Regions from separate parts of the Streptomyces sp. RKND-216 genome, predicted to be linked through region 2. Evidence: riboswitches for the same ligand, from Rfam matches in the RefSeq annotation. Region 2 holds a riboswitch; each other region holds the start of a gene.
What was found. Region 2 has a riboswitch for thiamine pyrophosphate ahead of E4198_RS05440 (thiamine ABC transporter substrate-binding protein). Riboswitches for the same ligand answer to the same signal wherever they lie in the genome.
Positions count from the first base shown of each region.

Region 1 (5,425 bases), 1.6 Mb from region 2:
CACGGTGCCGGGTCGTACGGCGGTGGTGACGCGTACGGCGGCGGTGACGCGTACGGCGGCGGTGACGCGTACGGCGGCGGTGACGCGTACGGCGGGAACGGCGCCGCCCGGGTGCCGCCCGGGACGGGGGCGGCGGCCGGGGCGTCCGCGGTGATCGCGGCGCGCGGCGCGGTGCCGACGGGCGAGGACGCGGAGTCCTGGCGTCTGGAGGCGGAACGGGCGCTGGAGGACGCGCAGCAGCGGGCGGCGGACGAGGAGTCCTCCTCGTTCCAGGGCTGGTTCGGCTGAGGCCGGCTCCGGGTCGCCGCGGCCGGTCGGGCGTCGGGGGCCCGGCGGGCACGGCGGTGCGGTCGTGGTTCAGCCGAGGCCGGGGTCCAGCAGGGCCCGGACGCCCTCCAGGTTGCGGTCGAGGTAGCCGCGCAGCGTCGGCGGGACGACGTCGACGGAGGCGATGCCCTCGCGGGTGAAGGGGAGGCGCACGACCTCGTACTCGCCGCAGGGTTCCTCGACCTCGGGTCCGTGCCGCCGGGAGAGGTCCATGCTCTCCAGCCGGCAGGCGAAGAAGAACTGCACCTTCACGCCCTCCCGGCCGTCGTCCGTGGTGTGCGGGACGGTGTCGACGAAGGCGGGGACGACATCGCCCACCTCGGCGCCGAGTTCCTCGTCGACCTCGCGGTGCAGGGCCCGTACGACGCTTTCGTCCACGTCGGGTTCCACGCCCCCGCCCGGGGTGATCCAGTACGGGGCCAGGCCGGGCTTCGTCCGCTTGATGACGATCATGTGGTCGCCGTCGAGCAGAATGGCGCGGGCGGTGCGTTTGACCACGGGACGTTCGGGGGTCATGCAGGAGGTCTGGCCCGTGGTGCGGCGGCTGAAACCCGCCTGCTGCGCGGCCGGCCCGGGGGCGCGGCGTGCGGCGTGGAGGCGCGGTGCACGCGTCGGTGTTCCGGCGGAGCCGCCGGAGGTCACCAGTCGGCGGACGCGCGCACCAGCCACTCGTGGGTGCGTGCGATGTGCGGCAGGGCCAGGGTGCCCACCCGCACGGTGAGGAAGTAGGTGCGCAGCGGGGGTACGGGCGGTTCCAGCAGGGCGGCGAGGGCGCCGCTCGCCAGGTGCTCGGCGCACAGGTAGCGGGGCAGCACGGCCATGCCCGCGCCGTGCAGCACGCACTGGAGTACGGCGCGCAGGTCCGGGGCGATGACCGTGCCGGACTGGAGTAGCGGCTGGTCGAAGACGGCGGCCCAGTAGCGGGTCATCAGCGGCATGCTCTCGTGGACCGACAGCGCCGGTACGTCCTCCAGCGCGGCGGGTCCCTTTGCGCGCACCACGGCCGCGCCGCCGAGCCGCGCGGCCCAGCGCGGCCCGGCGACCAGGACCAGCTCCTCGTCGCACAGCGGGGTGGTGGCCAGGAGTCGGCCGCGGGGGCGGCCGGTGGTGAGGGCGAGGTCGCTGTGGCCGGCGGCGAGCCCTTCGAGGACCTCCTCGGTGCTGCCGAACGCGGCGCGCAGGGAAAGGCCCTGGCCGACCAGGGCGGTGAGTGCGGGCACGGCCCGCAGCGCGGTGAACTCGGGCGGGCCGGCGAGGTGCACGGTGCGGCCGGCGCTCTCCTCGTCGAGGCCCCTTTCGGTGATCTCGGTCAGGGCGTCGAGGTGTGGGGCGACCTTGCGGGCGAGCTCCTCGCCGACGGCGGTGGCGGTGACGCCGCGGGCCATCCGGTGGAAGAGCGGACGGCCGATCTGACCCTCCAGGGTGCGGATCTGCCCGGTGACGGCCGGCTGGGAGAGGCCGAGGAGTACCGCGCCGCGGGTGAAGGAGCCGGCGCGGTGCACCGCCAGGAACGTGCGCAGCAGCGCCAGGTCCATCGGTCCTCCACTCGTGTGCGGGGGTGCGAACGTGCGGGACGCGCGCCGGGGCGCGCGAGGAAGGGGGCGACCTCGCTGTGCGTCCCCGGCCCCTTCCACACCGTCACGGTGGGTAGCGCAACGATAAATATATCGATAGGCAAGTGTCACTACGGTGATTGGACACTGACGCTGAGTCAACTAGCCTTGGGGTGCGGTTCTTCGCGCGTTGAAGACGGCGCGTTCGAGACAGGAGGGGGGAGTCTCGAAACGTCGTTCACCGACCGCTTCGGCCGCACGCCCCCGGGGGACGTACAGGGGCGCCGGGGGATGTACGGGGGCACACCGCGACCGGGGGGCTGCACCGATCGGTGCAGCCCCCCGGTCGTCGGCGTCGCACCTCTTCGAGGGCGGCCGCCGCGCATCCGGGAGGCCGTCGCCGTCGGTCAGTCCGCCAGCGGCAGGTAGACGCGGTTGCCCGCCTCGGCGAACTCACGCGACTTCTCCGCCATGCCCGCCTCGATCTCCTGCACGTCGAGTGCGGCGGGGACGCCGCCGTTCGCTGCTCCGCCTCCGGCCATCTCGCTGGCGTGCTCCCGGCGGATGTCCTGGCTGATCTTCATCGAGCAGAATTTCGGCCCGCACATCGAGCAGAAGTGTGCCGTCTTGGCCGGTTCGGCCGGGAGGGTCGCGTCGTGGAACTCCCGGGCGGTGTCCGGGTCGAGGGCCAGGTTGAACTGGTCCTCCCAGCGGAACTCGAAGCGCGCGTCGGACAGCGCGTCGTCCCAGTCCTGCGCGCCCGGGTGGCCCTTGGCCAGGTCCGCCGCGTGCGCCGCGATCTTGTACGTGATCACGCCGGTCTTGACGTCGTCCCGGTCGGGCAGGCCCAGGTGCTCCTTCGGCGTGACGTAGCAGAGCATCGCCGTCCCCCACCAGCCGATCATCGCCGCGCCGATGCCCGAGGTGATGTGGTCGTACGCCGGGGCGATGTCGGTGGTGAGCGGGCCCAGGGTGTAGAAGGGCGCCTCCTCGCAGATCTCCTGCTGGAGGTCGATGTTCTCCTTGATCTTGTGCATCGGGACGTGTCCGGGGCCCTCGATCATCGTCTGCACGCCGCGCGCCTTGGCGATCCGGTTCAGTTCGCCGAGCGTGCGCAGTTCGGCGAACTGCGCCTCGTCGTTCGCGTCGGCGATCGATCCGGGCCGGAGTCCGTCGCCGAGCGAAAACGTCACGTCGTACGCGCGCAGGATGTCGCAGAGTTCCTCGAAGTGGGTGTAGAGGAAGCTCTCCTGGTGATGCGCCAGGCACCAGGCGGCCATGATGGAGCCGCCGCGTGAGACGATGCCGGTCTTGCGACGCGCGGTGAGCGGCACGTAGCGCAGCAGCACGCCGGCGTGGACGGTCATGTAGTCGACGCCCTGCTCGCACTGCTCCAGGACGGTGTCCTTGTAGACCTCCCAGCTCAGCTCCTCGGCCTTGCCGTCGACCTTCTCCAGCGCCTGGTAGAGCGGCACCGTGCCGATGGGCACGGGGGAGTTGCGCAGCACCCACTCGCGGGTGGTGTGGATGTTGCGGCCGGTGGAGAGGTCCATGACCGTGTCGGCGCCCCAGCGGCTCGCCCAGGTCATCTTCTCCACCTCCTCCTCGATCGAGGAGGTGACGGCGGAGTTGCCGATGTTGGCGTTGACCTTCACCAGGAAGTTCTTGCCGATGATCATCGGCTCGATCTCCGGGTGGTTGACGTTGGCCGGGAGGACGGCGCGTCCCGCGGCGATCTCGTCGCGCACCAACTCGGGGGAGACGTTCTCCCGGACGGCGACGTACTCCATCTCCGGGGTGATGTCGCCGCGCCGGGCGTACGCGAGCTGCGTGACGGCCATATCGCCGCGTGCCCGCCGGGGCTGGCGCGGACGGCCGGGGAAGACCGCGTCCAGGTTCCTCAGACCGCCGCGCGGCGAGGTGTGCTTGATCCCGTCGTCCTCGGGCCGCAGTTCACGGCCCGCGTACTCCTCGGTGTCCCCCCGGGAGATGATCCAGTTCTCCCGCAGCGGCGGCAGGCCGCGGCGGACGTCGGTGTCGATGGTGGGGTCGGTGTACGGGCCGGACGTGTCGTACAGCGTCACGTCCTGGCCGTTGGTGAGGTGCACCCGGCGGACCGGGACCCGGATGTCCGGGCGCGATCCCCCGACGTAGCCCTTGTGCCAGCCCGGTTTCCGCTGCGCTTCGGCAGCGCCGGACGGGTTTTCGGGCGTGCGTGCATCCTGCATGGTCATGAGACCTACTCCCTACGCCGGCATTACCCGGTAACAGGTTCGGCGGTCGACGCAGCCGTTCAGCGCCCTCTCAGCCCCGTGCTCGGAGCTCCCGCGATGTGCAAAGCGGCTCCACGCTAACGGCTCACCGCGCGGGGTGGCCAGAGGGCCCCCGGCTTCTTGCGATGATCGGTGTGTGACGACGCCACCGCAGCAGCCGCAGCCGCCGTCCTCCGGGTGGGGGGACGGGCCCCGATCCGGGCATGCCCACCAGCACGGCCGGCGCCCCGAGTACGGCCACCCGCCCGCCCACGGCGGCGGTCACGGCGGGCACGGCGGTCACGGCCACGGCGGTGGGCACGGCGGTCACGGCCACGCGCACGCCCATGGCCCGGCGACGCCCGTCTCCCGCCACCTGCGGAAGGTCGTCGCCGCCGTGCTCATCCCCTTCGCCGCCGCCGTCGTCGCGGGGCTGGTGCTGCTCTGGCCGGGCGGGGCGCCGGGCGGGCAGGAGGACGGTCGCAGCGGCGTCGGCTTCGACCGGCCCACCTACGACGCGCGCGTCACGGCCGTGCGCACCGTGGACTGCGCCGACGTCAACGCCCAGCCGTCGGGCGGGATCGGGCAGCAGCCCGATCCCGGCGCGGGCGGTGCCGGCGGTGCCGGCGACCAGGCGTGCCGCCAGGCGACCGTCGAGGTCACCAGCGGCCCCGGCACCGGACGCACCTTCCCCCACGTCATCACCCCGGACGCCACCCGCACCCTGTCCGCCGGGCAGGACGTCGTCGTCGCCTATGCGGAGAACGCGCCGCGGGATCTCCAGTACGCGGTGATCGACGTGGACCGCGACCTGCCGATGGCGCTGCTCGCCGGGATCTTCGCCGTGGTGGTGGTGCTGGTGGGACGGCTGCGCGGGATGCTGGCGCTGGTCGGGCTGGGGGTGAGCTTCGCCGTGCTGACGCTGTTCATCCTCCCGGCGATCCTCCAGGGCTCCAACCCGCTGCTGGTCGCTGTGGTGGGCGGCAGCGCGATCATGCTGGCCACGCTCTACCTCTGCCACGGCCTGTCCGCACGGACCTCCGTCGCGGCGCTCGGCACGCTGGTGTCGCTGCTGCTGATCGGCGTGCTGGGTTCGCTGTTCATCGGCTGGGCGGAGCTCACGGGCAACACCGACGACCAGACGGGGCTGGTGCACGGGCTCTACCCCGACATCAAGATCCAGGGTCTGCTGCTCGCCGGTGTGCTCATCGGTTCGCTCGGCGTGCTGGACGACGTCACGGTGACTCAGACCTCGGCCGTGTGGGAGTTGAGGGACGCCGACCCGTCGGCGGG
Region 1 is NZ_SSBQ01000002.1:2,900,876-2,906,300, forward strand. Features, by position in the region: gene E4198_RS12945 (NUDIX hydrolase) at 358-843, opposite strand; gene E4198_RS12950 (LysR family transcriptional regulator) at 966-1,862, opposite strand; gene thiC (phosphomethylpyrimidine synthase ThiC) at 2,288-4,114, opposite strand; TPP riboswitch at 4,106-4,219, opposite strand; gene E4198_RS12960 (YibE/F family protein) at 4,290-5,425, shown strand, end outside.
Region 1: another riboswitch for thiamine pyrophosphate. It lies ahead of thiC (phosphomethylpyrimidine synthase ThiC); the one in region 2 lies ahead of E4198_RS05440 (thiamine ABC transporter substrate-binding protein).

Region 2 (5,425 bases):
GCCGTGCTGGTCGCGTCCGGAAAGCAGCACGTGCCCGGCGTCGGCGTGCTGGAGCCCGGCCACGACCCGCAGCAGCGTGGACTTGCCGCTGCCGCTGGGGCCGAGGACGCACACGATCTCGCGGTCGGCGACCTCCAGGTCGACCGCGTCCAGGGCCGTGTGGCCGTCGAAGCGTACGGTCACGCCGTCCAGTCGCAGCATCAGAACTCTCCCGAGCGGTCGTCGGACGTGCGCACCCGTTCCAGGGCCAGCAGGGTCGCGGCGCACAGCACCATCAACACGGTGCTCATCGCCATGGCCTGCCCGTAGCTCAGCTCCCCCGCACGCCCGAGGAAGCGGGCGACGGCCACCGGCAGGGTGGGGTTGTCGCCACGGGCGATGAACACCGTCGCGCCGAACTCGCCCAGCGAGACGGCGAACGCGAAGCCCGCAGCCACCAGGAGCGCCCGCCGTACCAGCGGAAGGTCCACCTCCCGCCAGGCGCGCCACGGCGAGGCTCCCAGCACCGCGGCGGCCTCCCGCAGCCGCACGTCCACCGCGCGCAGCACCGGCAGCAGGGTGCGCACCACGAACGGCACGCCGACCAGCGCCTGCGCGAGCGGCACGATGATCCACGACGCGCGCAGGTCCAGCGGCGGTTCGTCCAGCGCGATGAGGAAGCCGAAGCCGACGGTGACCGCTGAGGTGCCCAGCGGAAGCATCAGCAGCGCGTCGAAGCCGCGGACGAGCCTCCCGGCGCTCCGGGTGAGCGCCGCCGCCGCGAGGCCCCCGACGACCAGGGCCACCCCGGTGGCGACCGCCGCGTACGCCAGGGAGTTGCCGATCGCCTCGACCGGGGCGACCAGGAAGGTGCTGTCGCTGCCGTGCTCGGTCAGAGCACGGTAGAAGGCGAATCCGTAGCCGTCGCTGGTGCGCAGCGAGCGGAGCGCGAGCACGACCAGGGGGGCGACCAGCAGCACGGCGACCAGGACGAGATGCGACCACAGCAGCGCCCACTGGCCGGTGCCGCGCGGGCGGCGCGCGGTGTGCCGGGCGTCGACGAGCGCCAGCGCCGACTCCCGCCGCCGCACCGTCCAGGCGTGCACGGCCAGCAGCGCGGCCACCGCGGCGAACTGGAGCAGGGTGAGCACAGCCGCGGCTGGCAGGTCGAGCAGCGCGGCGGTTTGCCGGTAGATCTCCACTTCGAGAGTCGCGTATCGGGGACCGCCGAGCACCTGGATCACGCCGAAGGAGGTGAAGGTGAAGAGGAAGACCATCAGTGCGGCGGCGGCGACGGCCGGTGTCAGCGCGGGGAGCGTGACGCGGCGCCAGGCCCCGAACCGGGTCGCGCCCAGCACCCGCGCGGCCTCCTCCTGCCGCGGGTCCAGCTGCGCCCAGAGCCCGCCCACGGTCCGCACCACGACGGCGTAGTTGAAGAAGACGTGCGCGAGCAGGATCGCCCACACGCCGGTGTCCAGCCGCACTCCCCACAGCTGGTCGAGAGTGCCGCCGCGCCCGGCCAGGGCGAGGAACGCCGAGCCGACGACGACCGTGGGGAGCACGAAGGGCACGGTGACGACCGCCCGCAGCACCTGCTTGCCGGGGAAGTCGAAGCGGGCGAACACGTACGCGCCGGGCAGGGCGACGACGAGTGTGAGCGCGGTGGAGGCCGCAGCCTGCCACAGCGTGAAACGCAGCACCTGGAGCACCGCGGGGTCGGTGAGGACCTCGGCGGCGCGGGCGAACTGCCACCGGCCGCCGTCGTGCAGGCCGCGGAGCGTGATCGCGACGACCGGATAGGCGAAGAAGAGGGCGAAGAACGCGGCCGGCAGGGCCATCAGGGCCAGCCGCCGGGCGGCGTCGCGTGCGCCGCCCGGCTGCAGTCCGGGGGTGGGCACCGGCTCCCTCCGCGGCGCGGGGACGTACGTCCACGCCCGCCGGAGCGCCGGCCGCGCCTCGGTGTCTACCGCACGACGAGCGAGGTCCACGCCTTCACCCACTGCTCCCGGTTGTCCGCGATGCGCTCCGGCGCCATCGTGGCCGGGTTCTCGACGTCCGCGCCGTACTCGGTGAACACCTCAGGCAGTGCGGCGTCCTCGCGCACCGGGGAGACGAACATCTGGAGCGGCAGGTCCTCCTGGAACGCAGTGCCGATCAGGAAGTCCAGCAGCGCCTTGCCGCCCTTCGGGTTGTCCGCGCCCTCCAGCAGGCCGGCGAACTCGACCTGCCGGAAGCAGGTGCCCTCGGCGACGCCGGTCGGCGCATGCTCGGGCATCGGCTTCTTCCCGAGCACCTCGGCGGGCGGGCTGGATGCGTACGACACGACCAGCGGCCGGTCGCCCTTGCCCTCGCCGCCGGCCGATCCGCTGAACCGGTCGTAGTACGCCTGCTCCCAGCCGTCGACGACCTCGACGCCATTGGCCTCCAGCTTCTTCCAGTAGTCCTTCCACCCGCCGTTCCCGTACTCGGCGACGGTGGCGAGTAGGAAGCCCAGACCGGGCGAGGAGGTGGCGGCGTTCTCGGTGACGAGCAGGTCCTTGTACGCCGGCTTCGTCAGGTCGCCGAGCGTGCGGGGCGGCCGGAGGTCGTTCTTCTCGAAGTACTCGCGGTCGTAGTTGACGCAGATCTCGCCGGTGTCCACCGGGGTCACGTCCGTGCCGCCACCGGCCGGCCGGTACTCCTGCGGGACCTTCTCCAGGCCGCGGGCCTCGTAGGGGGTGAAGATCTCGTTCTCCAGCGCGCGGGAGAGCAGGGTGTTGTCCACGCCGAAGAGGACGTCGCCCTGCGGGTTGCCCTTGTTCAGCACCGCCTGGTTGACCGTGGATCCGGCGTCGCCGGCGCGCAGGATCTCCAGTTCGTAGCCGGTCTCGTCGGTGAACCGCTCAAGCACCTTCTCGGAGGCGGCGAAGGAGTCGTGCGTGACCAGGGTGACCTTCTCCGCGTCCCCGCCGTCCGCAGAGGAGTCGCCGGACCCACCGGAGCCGCCGCACCCGGCGAGCAGCGAGACGCCCAGCGTGACGGCGAGGAGGGTGGTGGCGGTGTGCTTCATCGTGCAGCCTTCTTCCCGGGTCCTCGGCGGACCTCCAGGTGGGCGCACGCGGGCAGCACGAGAGGTGTGAACCGATCTTCCTACCCAGCATGACCTGGGCGAGGTTCGAGGGTCTGCGGCCGGACGGTGCCGCACTCTCAGCGCTGCGCGCGCTCCCCTGTCGGATGGAAATACCGTTGTACGGTACCAGCCGGGCTCTCACGGCGAGCAGGCCCGGCCTCCGTCGGGGCACGGGCGGCGCCCGTCTCGCGTGCCCCGCCGCCCTTCCACCGCTGTCCTGCCGCGGTTCCGCCGCTGCCGGTCAGCGCTCCGTGGCCGCCAGCTGGCCGCAGGCCCCGTCGATCTCCTGGCCCCGGGTGTCCCGCACGGTCACCGGTACGCGGTGCGCCTCCAGGGCCCGGACGAACTCCCGCTCGTCCTCCGGCCGCGACGCGGTCCACTTGGACCCCGGCGTCGGGTTGAGGGGGATCAGGTTGACGTGCACCGGTCGTCCCTTGAGCAGCCGGCCCAGCAGATCGGCCCGCCACGCCTGGTCGTTGATGTCCCGGATCAGCGCGTACTCGATGGAGACCCGGCGCCCGGACTTCTCCGCGTACTCCCACGCGGCGTCCAGCACCTCGCGCACCTTCCACCGGGTGTTCACCGGCACGAGGGTGTCGCGCAGCTCGTCGTCCGGCGCGTGCAGCGAGACCGCCAGGCGGCACTTGAGCCCTTCGTCGGCGAACCGCAGCATCGCGGGCACCAGACCCACCGTCGACACCGTGATGCCCCGCTGCGACAACCCGACGCCGTCCGGCTCCGGATCGGTCAGGCGGCGGATGGCGCCGACCACCCGCTTGTAGTTGGCGAGCGGCTCGCCCATTCCCATGAACACGATGTTCGACAGCCGCGCCGGGCCCCCGGGCACCTCCCCGTCGCGCAGCGCACGCATGCCGTCGACGATCTGGTGCACGATCTCCGCCGTCGACAGGTTGCGGTCCAGGCCCGCCTGCCCCGTCGCGCAGAACGGGCAGTTCATCCCGCATCCGGCCTGCGAACTGATGCACATCGTGACCCTGTCCGGATACCGCATCAGCACCGACTCGACCAGCGTGCCGTCGTGCAGCCGCCACAGCGTCTTGCGCGTCGTGTCCTCGTCACAGCTGATGTGCCGCACCACGCTCATCAGCTCCGGCAGCAGCTCGCCAGCCAGCCGCTCCCGCGACTGCTGCGGGATGTCGGTCCACTCCGCGGGGTCGTGCGCGTACCGGGCGAAGTAGTGCTGCGACAGCTGCTTCGCGCGGAACGGCTTCTCCCCCAGCGCGGCCACGGCCTCCTTCCGCTCCTTCGGCGAAAGGTCGGCCAGATGCCGCGGCGGCTTCGCGGCCCCGCGCGGCGCCACGAACGTGAGCTCTCCAGGTGCAGGCATAACCGCTCCAGTGTCGCAGATTCCCGGGCCGTTCCCGCCGCCCAGCACCTGCGACCCTTGCCACCCTCCGGCACCCCCAGTCAGCCTCGGCCACCCCCGCACGGCCCCGCACGGCCCAACCGGAGACTCCGCCAGCACGCATGACATGTCTGGAACGCATGCGACGCGCTCGGCCACGTCGCCCGCTGTACGCCTGATCCCCGCCTCAGCACTCCGGGTGGCGGGCCGCAGGCCGCGGAGCCGGGGACGGTGACCGGCCAGTGGCGCCGTTACGGGTCGGCGGTCAGGCGGTGCCGGTGAAGAGGACGAAGAGGAGCCAGGCCACGGGGGCGGTGGGGAGGAGGGAGTCGAGGCGGTCCATGATGCCGCCGTGGCCGGGAAGAACCGTGCCCATGTCCTTGATGCCGAGGTCCCTCTTGATCATGGACTCGCCGAGATCGCCGAGAGTGGCGCTGACGGCGACGGCGAAGCCGAGGATCAGGCCCTGCCACCAGGCGCCACCGTCGACGGCGAACTCCATGCAGAGCGCGCCGGCGGCCATGGCGAAGGAGACGGCGCCGAGCAGGCCCTCGCGGGTCTTGCCCGGGCTGATGCGGGGAGCCAGCTTGTGCTTGCCGAAGCGCCAGCCGACGGCGTACGCACCCGTGTCGCTGACGACGGTGAGCACGAGGAACGTCAGGACGCGCCACGACCCGTCGTCGGCCGCGAGCATCAGGGCGACGAAGGTGGCGAGGAAGGGGACGTAGAAGGCGGCGAAGATGCCGGCCGAGACATCCCGCAGGTAGTCCTGGGGGGACCGGGTCATCCGCTGGAGCAGGATGCCCAGCGCGGTGAAGGCCATGCCGAGCCACGCGCCGTCCGCACCCCACACGTATCCCGCGACGACCATGCCCGTTCCCCCGGCGACCAGGATGGCCAGCGGGGCGCGGATGCCCTTGCGCTCGGAGAGCCGGGAGGTCAGCTCCCAGAGCCCGACGGCGACGGCGAGG
Region 2 is NZ_SSBQ01000002.1:1,271,462-1,276,886, forward strand. Features, by position in the region: gene E4198_RS05430 (ABC transporter ATP-binding protein) at 1-201, opposite strand, end outside; gene E4198_RS05435 (iron ABC transporter permease) at 201-1,817, opposite strand; gene E4198_RS05440 (thiamine ABC transporter substrate-binding protein) at 1,943-3,028, opposite strand; TPP riboswitch at 3,088-3,197, opposite strand; gene rlmN (23S rRNA (adenine(2503)-C(2))-methyltransferase RlmN) at 3,330-4,436, opposite strand; gene E4198_RS05450 (phosphatidate cytidylyltransferase) at 4,720-5,425, opposite strand, start outside.

Region 3 (5,425 bases), 3.6 Mb from region 2:
CAATGCGCACACGCGGTCCAGTCGCATGTCCAGCGCCCGGTAGACCGTCGCCATCCCGCCCACCGCGATCCGCGCGTCCACGCGGTAACGACCGTCGAGCACATGGCCGATGAGCGGGTCCTGAAGCGTCGTGTCCACCCGCCCGAGTCTACGAGGGGCCCCGCGCGGGAGCGGGTACCCCCGCCGCGCCGGGCCCGCTTCGCAGCAGAACGGTGACACGGAGCCGCCCCCTCCGTGACCAGCGCGGGCCGTGCGGCGCCCGCCCGGGCGGCAGGTGACAGCGACTCACCTCATGCCCGACGTCCGTATCACATGAAAGCGGGACGTTCCGGGTCGAATGCGGCGATGCCCTCGGTGGGGGAGGACGCCTCCGCGTAGTGCCGCCGGGGGATGCGCCCGGCCCGGTGCGCCAGCCGTCCGGCAGCCACCGCGTGCCGCATCGCCCGCGCCATCAGCTCCGGTTCCTGCGCCCGCGTCACTGCCGAGGCCAGCATTACCGCCGCGCAGCCCAGCTCCATGGCCAGGGCGGCGTCCGAGGCGGTGCCGGCCCCCGCGTCCAGGACGACCGGTACGGAGGCGCTTTCGGCGATCAGCTGGAAGTTGTGCGGGTTGCGGATGCCCAGACCCGAGCCGATCGGCGAGCCCAGTGGCATCACCGCCGCACAGCCCGCGTCCTCGAGCCGCCGGGCCAGCACCGGGTCGTCGTTGGTGTACGGCAGTACCGTGAAACCGTCGTCGACCAGCGTCTCAGCGGCCTCCAGCGTCTCCACCGGATCGGGCAGCAGGGTGTGCTCGTCGGCGACGACCTCCAGCTTCACCCAGTCCGTCTCCAGTGCCTCCCGGGCCAGTCGCGCGGTCAGCACCGCCTCGCCCGCGCTGTGGCAGCCGGCGGTGTTCGGCAGCACGCGAATGCCGTGCCGGCGCAGCACCGTCAGCACCGACCCCTGCACGGCCGGGTCGAGTCGGCGCATCGCGACGGTGGTCAGCTCCGTTCCTGAGGCGAGCAGCGCCCGCTCCATCACCTCCAGGCTGGGCGCTCCACCGGTCCCCATGATCAACCGGGAGCCGAACGCGACTCCGTCGATCACCAGCGGGTCCGCCGCGGCCTGTTCGACGTCGTCCGCGGTGTGCACGGTCATGGTCAGCCTCCCTGTACGGCGGTCAGCACTTCGACGCGGTCGCCGTCGGCCAGCTCGGTCTCCGGCCACCGGCCGCGCGGCACGACGGCCTCGTTCACGGCAGCCGCCACCCCGGACGGCGCGGTGGTCAGCGTCGCCACCAGACGGTCGAGGGTCTGGCCGCGGGACAGCTCCCGCGGCTCCCCGTTCACGGTCAGCGTCACGGTCGCGGTGTGTGCAGCAGTCATCGGGTGTGCTCCTGGAGGGGGGAGAGGAAGCGGTCCGGGGCGAACGGCCGGGCGTCCTCGGGCAGCCGGCCCGTCGTCAGCACCTCTGCCATCACGTCTCCCGTCACGGGGGTGAGGAGCACGCCGTTGCGGCCGTGGCCGGTCGCGACGTGCAGGCCCGGCAGCGCGGTGGGCCCCAGCGCGGGCGCGTTGTCGGGGGAGACCGGGCGCAGGCCGGCGCCGGACTCGGTGAGCGGGAGCTCGGTGACGCCCGGCACCAGCGCCCGTGCGTCCCGCAGTAGTTCGTACACGCCGCCGGCGGTCACCGTGGTGTCCCAGCCCAGCTCCTCGCTCGTCGCCCCCACCACCAGCTCCCCGTCCTCCCGGGGCACCAGGTAGACGGGCGTGCCGCGCACCGTGGCCCGGACGGTGCGGGAGAGGAACGGCGCGTACGCGGGCGGTACGCGCAGCCGCAGCACCTGGCCCTTCACCGGCCGCACCGGCGGCAGCACCCCGGGCGGCACGCCGTCCAGCTTCCCGCTCCACGAGCCGGTGGCCAGCACCGTCTGTCCAGCGCGGATCTCGCGGCCGTCCGTGAGGACCGCCCCGGCCGCCCGGTTGCCCGCGACGGTCAGCCGTGCGGCGGCGGCCTCGCGGAAGGCGACTCCGGCACGGGTGCAGGCGGCGAGCAGTGCCGCCGCGAGCCGCCGGGGATCGACCTGGTGGTCGCCGTCCACCCGGACGCCGGCCCGCACCGAGGGAGCCAGCATCGGCTCCAGCCGCCGGCACTCGCGGCCGGTCAGCCACTCGGCCTCCAGACCGCACCGCTGCTGCAGCGCGTGCACGTCACGGAGACGGGCGCGGTCGTCCGCGTCGAAGGCGACGGACAGGGCACCGCAGGCGCGGTGGGCGGTGAGCCGCCCGCTCGCCTCTTCCAGCTCGGCGACGAAGTCCGGATAGCGGCGGGCGGACGCCAGGTTCAGGGCGAGCAACGTCTCCTCGCCGTAATGGAGTTCGGTGACGGCCGCCAGCATGCCCGCCGCGACCCGCGCGGCGCCGCCGCCCGGCGCGGGGTCGGCCACTGCCGTCCGAAGGCCGCGCTGGGCCGCGCGCCAGGCCGTGACCAGGCCGGACAGCCCACCGCCGAGAACGAGGACGTCCGCGGCGGACGTCTCAGGGGTCGGCACTTCGCGTCTCCTCCCTTCGCCGGAATGACCCGGATCAGGTTCGTACGGTCGGAGGCCGTTCCGCCTCCCTCTCAGCCCGGTCCGCCGGGCTCCCGCGTGCATGACGTATGCCGGCCACCCTACTGCGTCCGCCGGGAGCCGTTCCGCGGCGGGCCCGGCGCCTGCGGCCGTCCAGATTCACGCGGCCTCAAGGACGCTCGGGAAGGACGCTCGGGCGACCGTGCCGGGCGCCGTCATACAGTGGCGGTGTGACCGAGGACAACGCGCGTGTGGTGATCGTCGGCGCCGGCATGGCGGGCGTCCAGACAGCGGTGCAGCTGCGCGAACAGGGCTGGACCGGCCCCGTGCTGCTGCTGGGCGCCGAGCCGCACCAGCCGTACGACCGTCCGCCGCTGTCCAAGGCCGTGCTGCTCGGCACGGCCGAGGGCTCCGCGTTCGACATCGACTTCGACACGCTTGGCGTGGAACTCGAACTCGGCAACCCCGTCACGGGGTTGGACGCCGGTGAGCGGGTGCTGCAGACCGGCCGCGGGCCGGTCCCGTACGACGCCCTGGTGCTCGCCACCGGAGCCGAGCCCCTGACCCTGCCGGGCGGCGAGGGCGCCCCCGGCGTGCACCTGCTGCGCACCCTGGACGATGTCGCCCGGCTCCGGCCCGTGCTCGAGGAGCGCAAGGACGTCGTGGTGGTCGGCGCGGGCTGGATCGGCGCCGAGTTCGCCACCGCGGCCCGCGAGGCCGGCTGCGCCGTCACCGTCGTCGAGAGCGCCGACCGGCCGCTGCCCGGCGCGCTGCCCGCCGACGTCGCGGTGCACATGCGCGACTGGTACGCACAGAGCGGTGCCCGGCTGCGTACCGGTGCCCGGGTGGCGGCCGTCGAACCTGGCGCCGTGGTGCTGGACGACGGCGAGCGCGTGCCCGCCGACGCGGTGGTGGTGGGCATCGGCGCCCGCCCGGCGACCCGCTGGCTCGCCGACTCGGGAGTCGCGCTCTGCGCCGACGGCTCGGTGCGGGGCGACGACCGGCTGCGCACCTCGGTCCCCGGCGTGTACGCGGTGGGGGACTGCGTGTCGTTCCCCTCCGCCCGCTACGGCGCCCGGCTGCTGGTGCACCACTGGGACAACGCCCTGCAGGGCCCGGTGGTGGTCGCCGCCAACGTCGTCGCCGAGCTGCGCGGCGGTGGCCCGGCGGAGGAGGCCGTCTATGACCCGGTGCCCTACTTCTGGTCCGAGCAGTTCGGCCGCTTCGTGCAGTACGCGGGGCACCACGCGGGTGCCGACCGGATGCTGCTGCGCGGCGACCCGGGGGAGCCGTCCTGGTCGGTGTGCTGGCTGCGCGGAGAGACGCTGACCGCGCTGCTTGCCGTCGGGCGCCCCCGCGACCTCGCCCAGGGCCGCCGGCTCATCCAGCAGGGCGCCGTACTCGATCCCACCCTGCTGGCGGACGCGTCGGTCGCCTTGAAGAAGGCCGTGCGCTAGTGACTGTCGGCGGCAGGTGGCAGGCTGGTGTCCGTGACCGAGATTGACGCGAAGACCGATGCTCTCGTCCCCGCCTGGCTCACGCTGCCCGACATCGCCGAGCAGTTCGGCGTCGAGGTGACCCGGGTACGGCAGTTGGTCAAGGAGGGCCAGCTGATCGCCGTGCGCCGAGGCGAGAACCGCGCGCTGCACGTCCCCGCCGACTTCGTCGCGGGGGACCGGATCGTGAAGGGCCTGGTCGGCACGCTGACCCTGCTCAGGGACGACGGGTTCACCGACGAGGAGGTGCTGGAGTGGCTGTTCACCCCGGACGACAGCCTGCCGGGCACGCCCGCGCAGGCGCTGCGGGAGAACCGCGGCACCGAGGTCAAGCGCCGCGCCCAGGCACTCGCCGTCTGACCACCCGGACCAGGCGGCCTGGCGCGACCGCCGGGCCCGGCGGAGCCGGCCGCGCCGCCTGACGGCGCGTCCGGCCGTCACCACCGCACACTTCAGCTCGACGGTGCGCGGGCCGCCCCGCCGCGGCCCGCGCACCCCGACCCGGGGACTCGCCCATGCCACCCACCGCCACCGCCCGGCTCGCCGACGCCCGGCTCTACCTCTGCACCGACGCCCGCAGGGAGCAGGGCGACCTGCCGGAGTTCCTGGACGCCGTGCTCGGCTCGGGCGTGGACATCGTCCAGCTCCGCGACAAGGGCATGGAGGCCGGCGAGGAGCTGGAGCACCTGGAGGTGTTCGCCGACGCGTGCCGCCGCCACGGCAGGCTGCTGGCCGTCAACGACCGGGCCGACGTGGCGCACGCGGCGGGGTCGGACGTGCTGCACCTGGGCCAGGGCGACCTGCCGGTGCCCGCGGCCCGCGCGATCCTCGGCGGCCGGTCCGACGATGTGCTGGTGGGCCGCTCCACACACGCCGAGGAGGAGGTCGACGCCGCGGCGGTCGAGCGGGGGGTCGACTACTTCTGCACCGGCCCCTGCTGGCCCACCCCGACCAAGCCGGGCCGGCACGCGCCCGGTCTGCCGCTGGTGCGCTACGCGGCGTCGCTCGCGCCCGTCCGTCCCTGGTTCGCCATCGGCGGCATCGACGCCGCAAACCTCGACGAGGTGCTGGACGCCGGTGCGGTGCGGATCGTCGTCGTGCGGGCGATCACCGCCGCCGACGACCCGGGGGCCGCGGCCGCCGACCTGGCCCGCCGGTTGCGCGAGCGTCCACTTGCTGGACGCGAGATGTCCGCCATGTGAGCTGTGCGGGCATCTTGGCGCTGTTCCGGCCGGATGCCCCTCTACCGGCGGTTAACCTGCACACATGGCCCTTGGTACCGCTTCCGTCAGGACAGACCGCGCGCCCACGATCCGCGACCTGCTCGCCTCCGGCCGGCGCTCGTACTCGTTCGAGTTCTTCGCGCCGAAGACGGCGAA
Region 3 is NZ_SSBQ01000002.1:4,848,565-4,853,989, forward strand. Features, by position in the region: gene pknB (Stk1 family PASTA domain-containing Ser/Thr kinase) at 1-138, opposite strand, end outside; gene E4198_RS21240 (thiazole synthase) at 309-1,139, opposite strand; gene thiS (sulfur carrier protein ThiS) at 1,142-1,366, opposite strand; gene thiO (glycine oxidase ThiO) at 1,363-2,532, opposite strand; TPP riboswitch at 2,526-2,638, opposite strand; gene E4198_RS21255 (FAD-dependent oxidoreductase) at 2,823-4,007, shown strand; gene E4198_RS21260 (Rv2175c family DNA-binding protein) at 4,041-4,406, shown strand; gene thiE (thiamine phosphate synthase) at 4,562-5,248, shown strand; gene metF (methylenetetrahydrofolate reductase [NAD(P)H]) at 5,313-5,425, shown strand, end outside.
Region 3: another riboswitch for thiamine pyrophosphate. It lies ahead of thiO (glycine oxidase ThiO); the one in region 2 lies ahead of E4198_RS05440 (thiamine ABC transporter substrate-binding protein).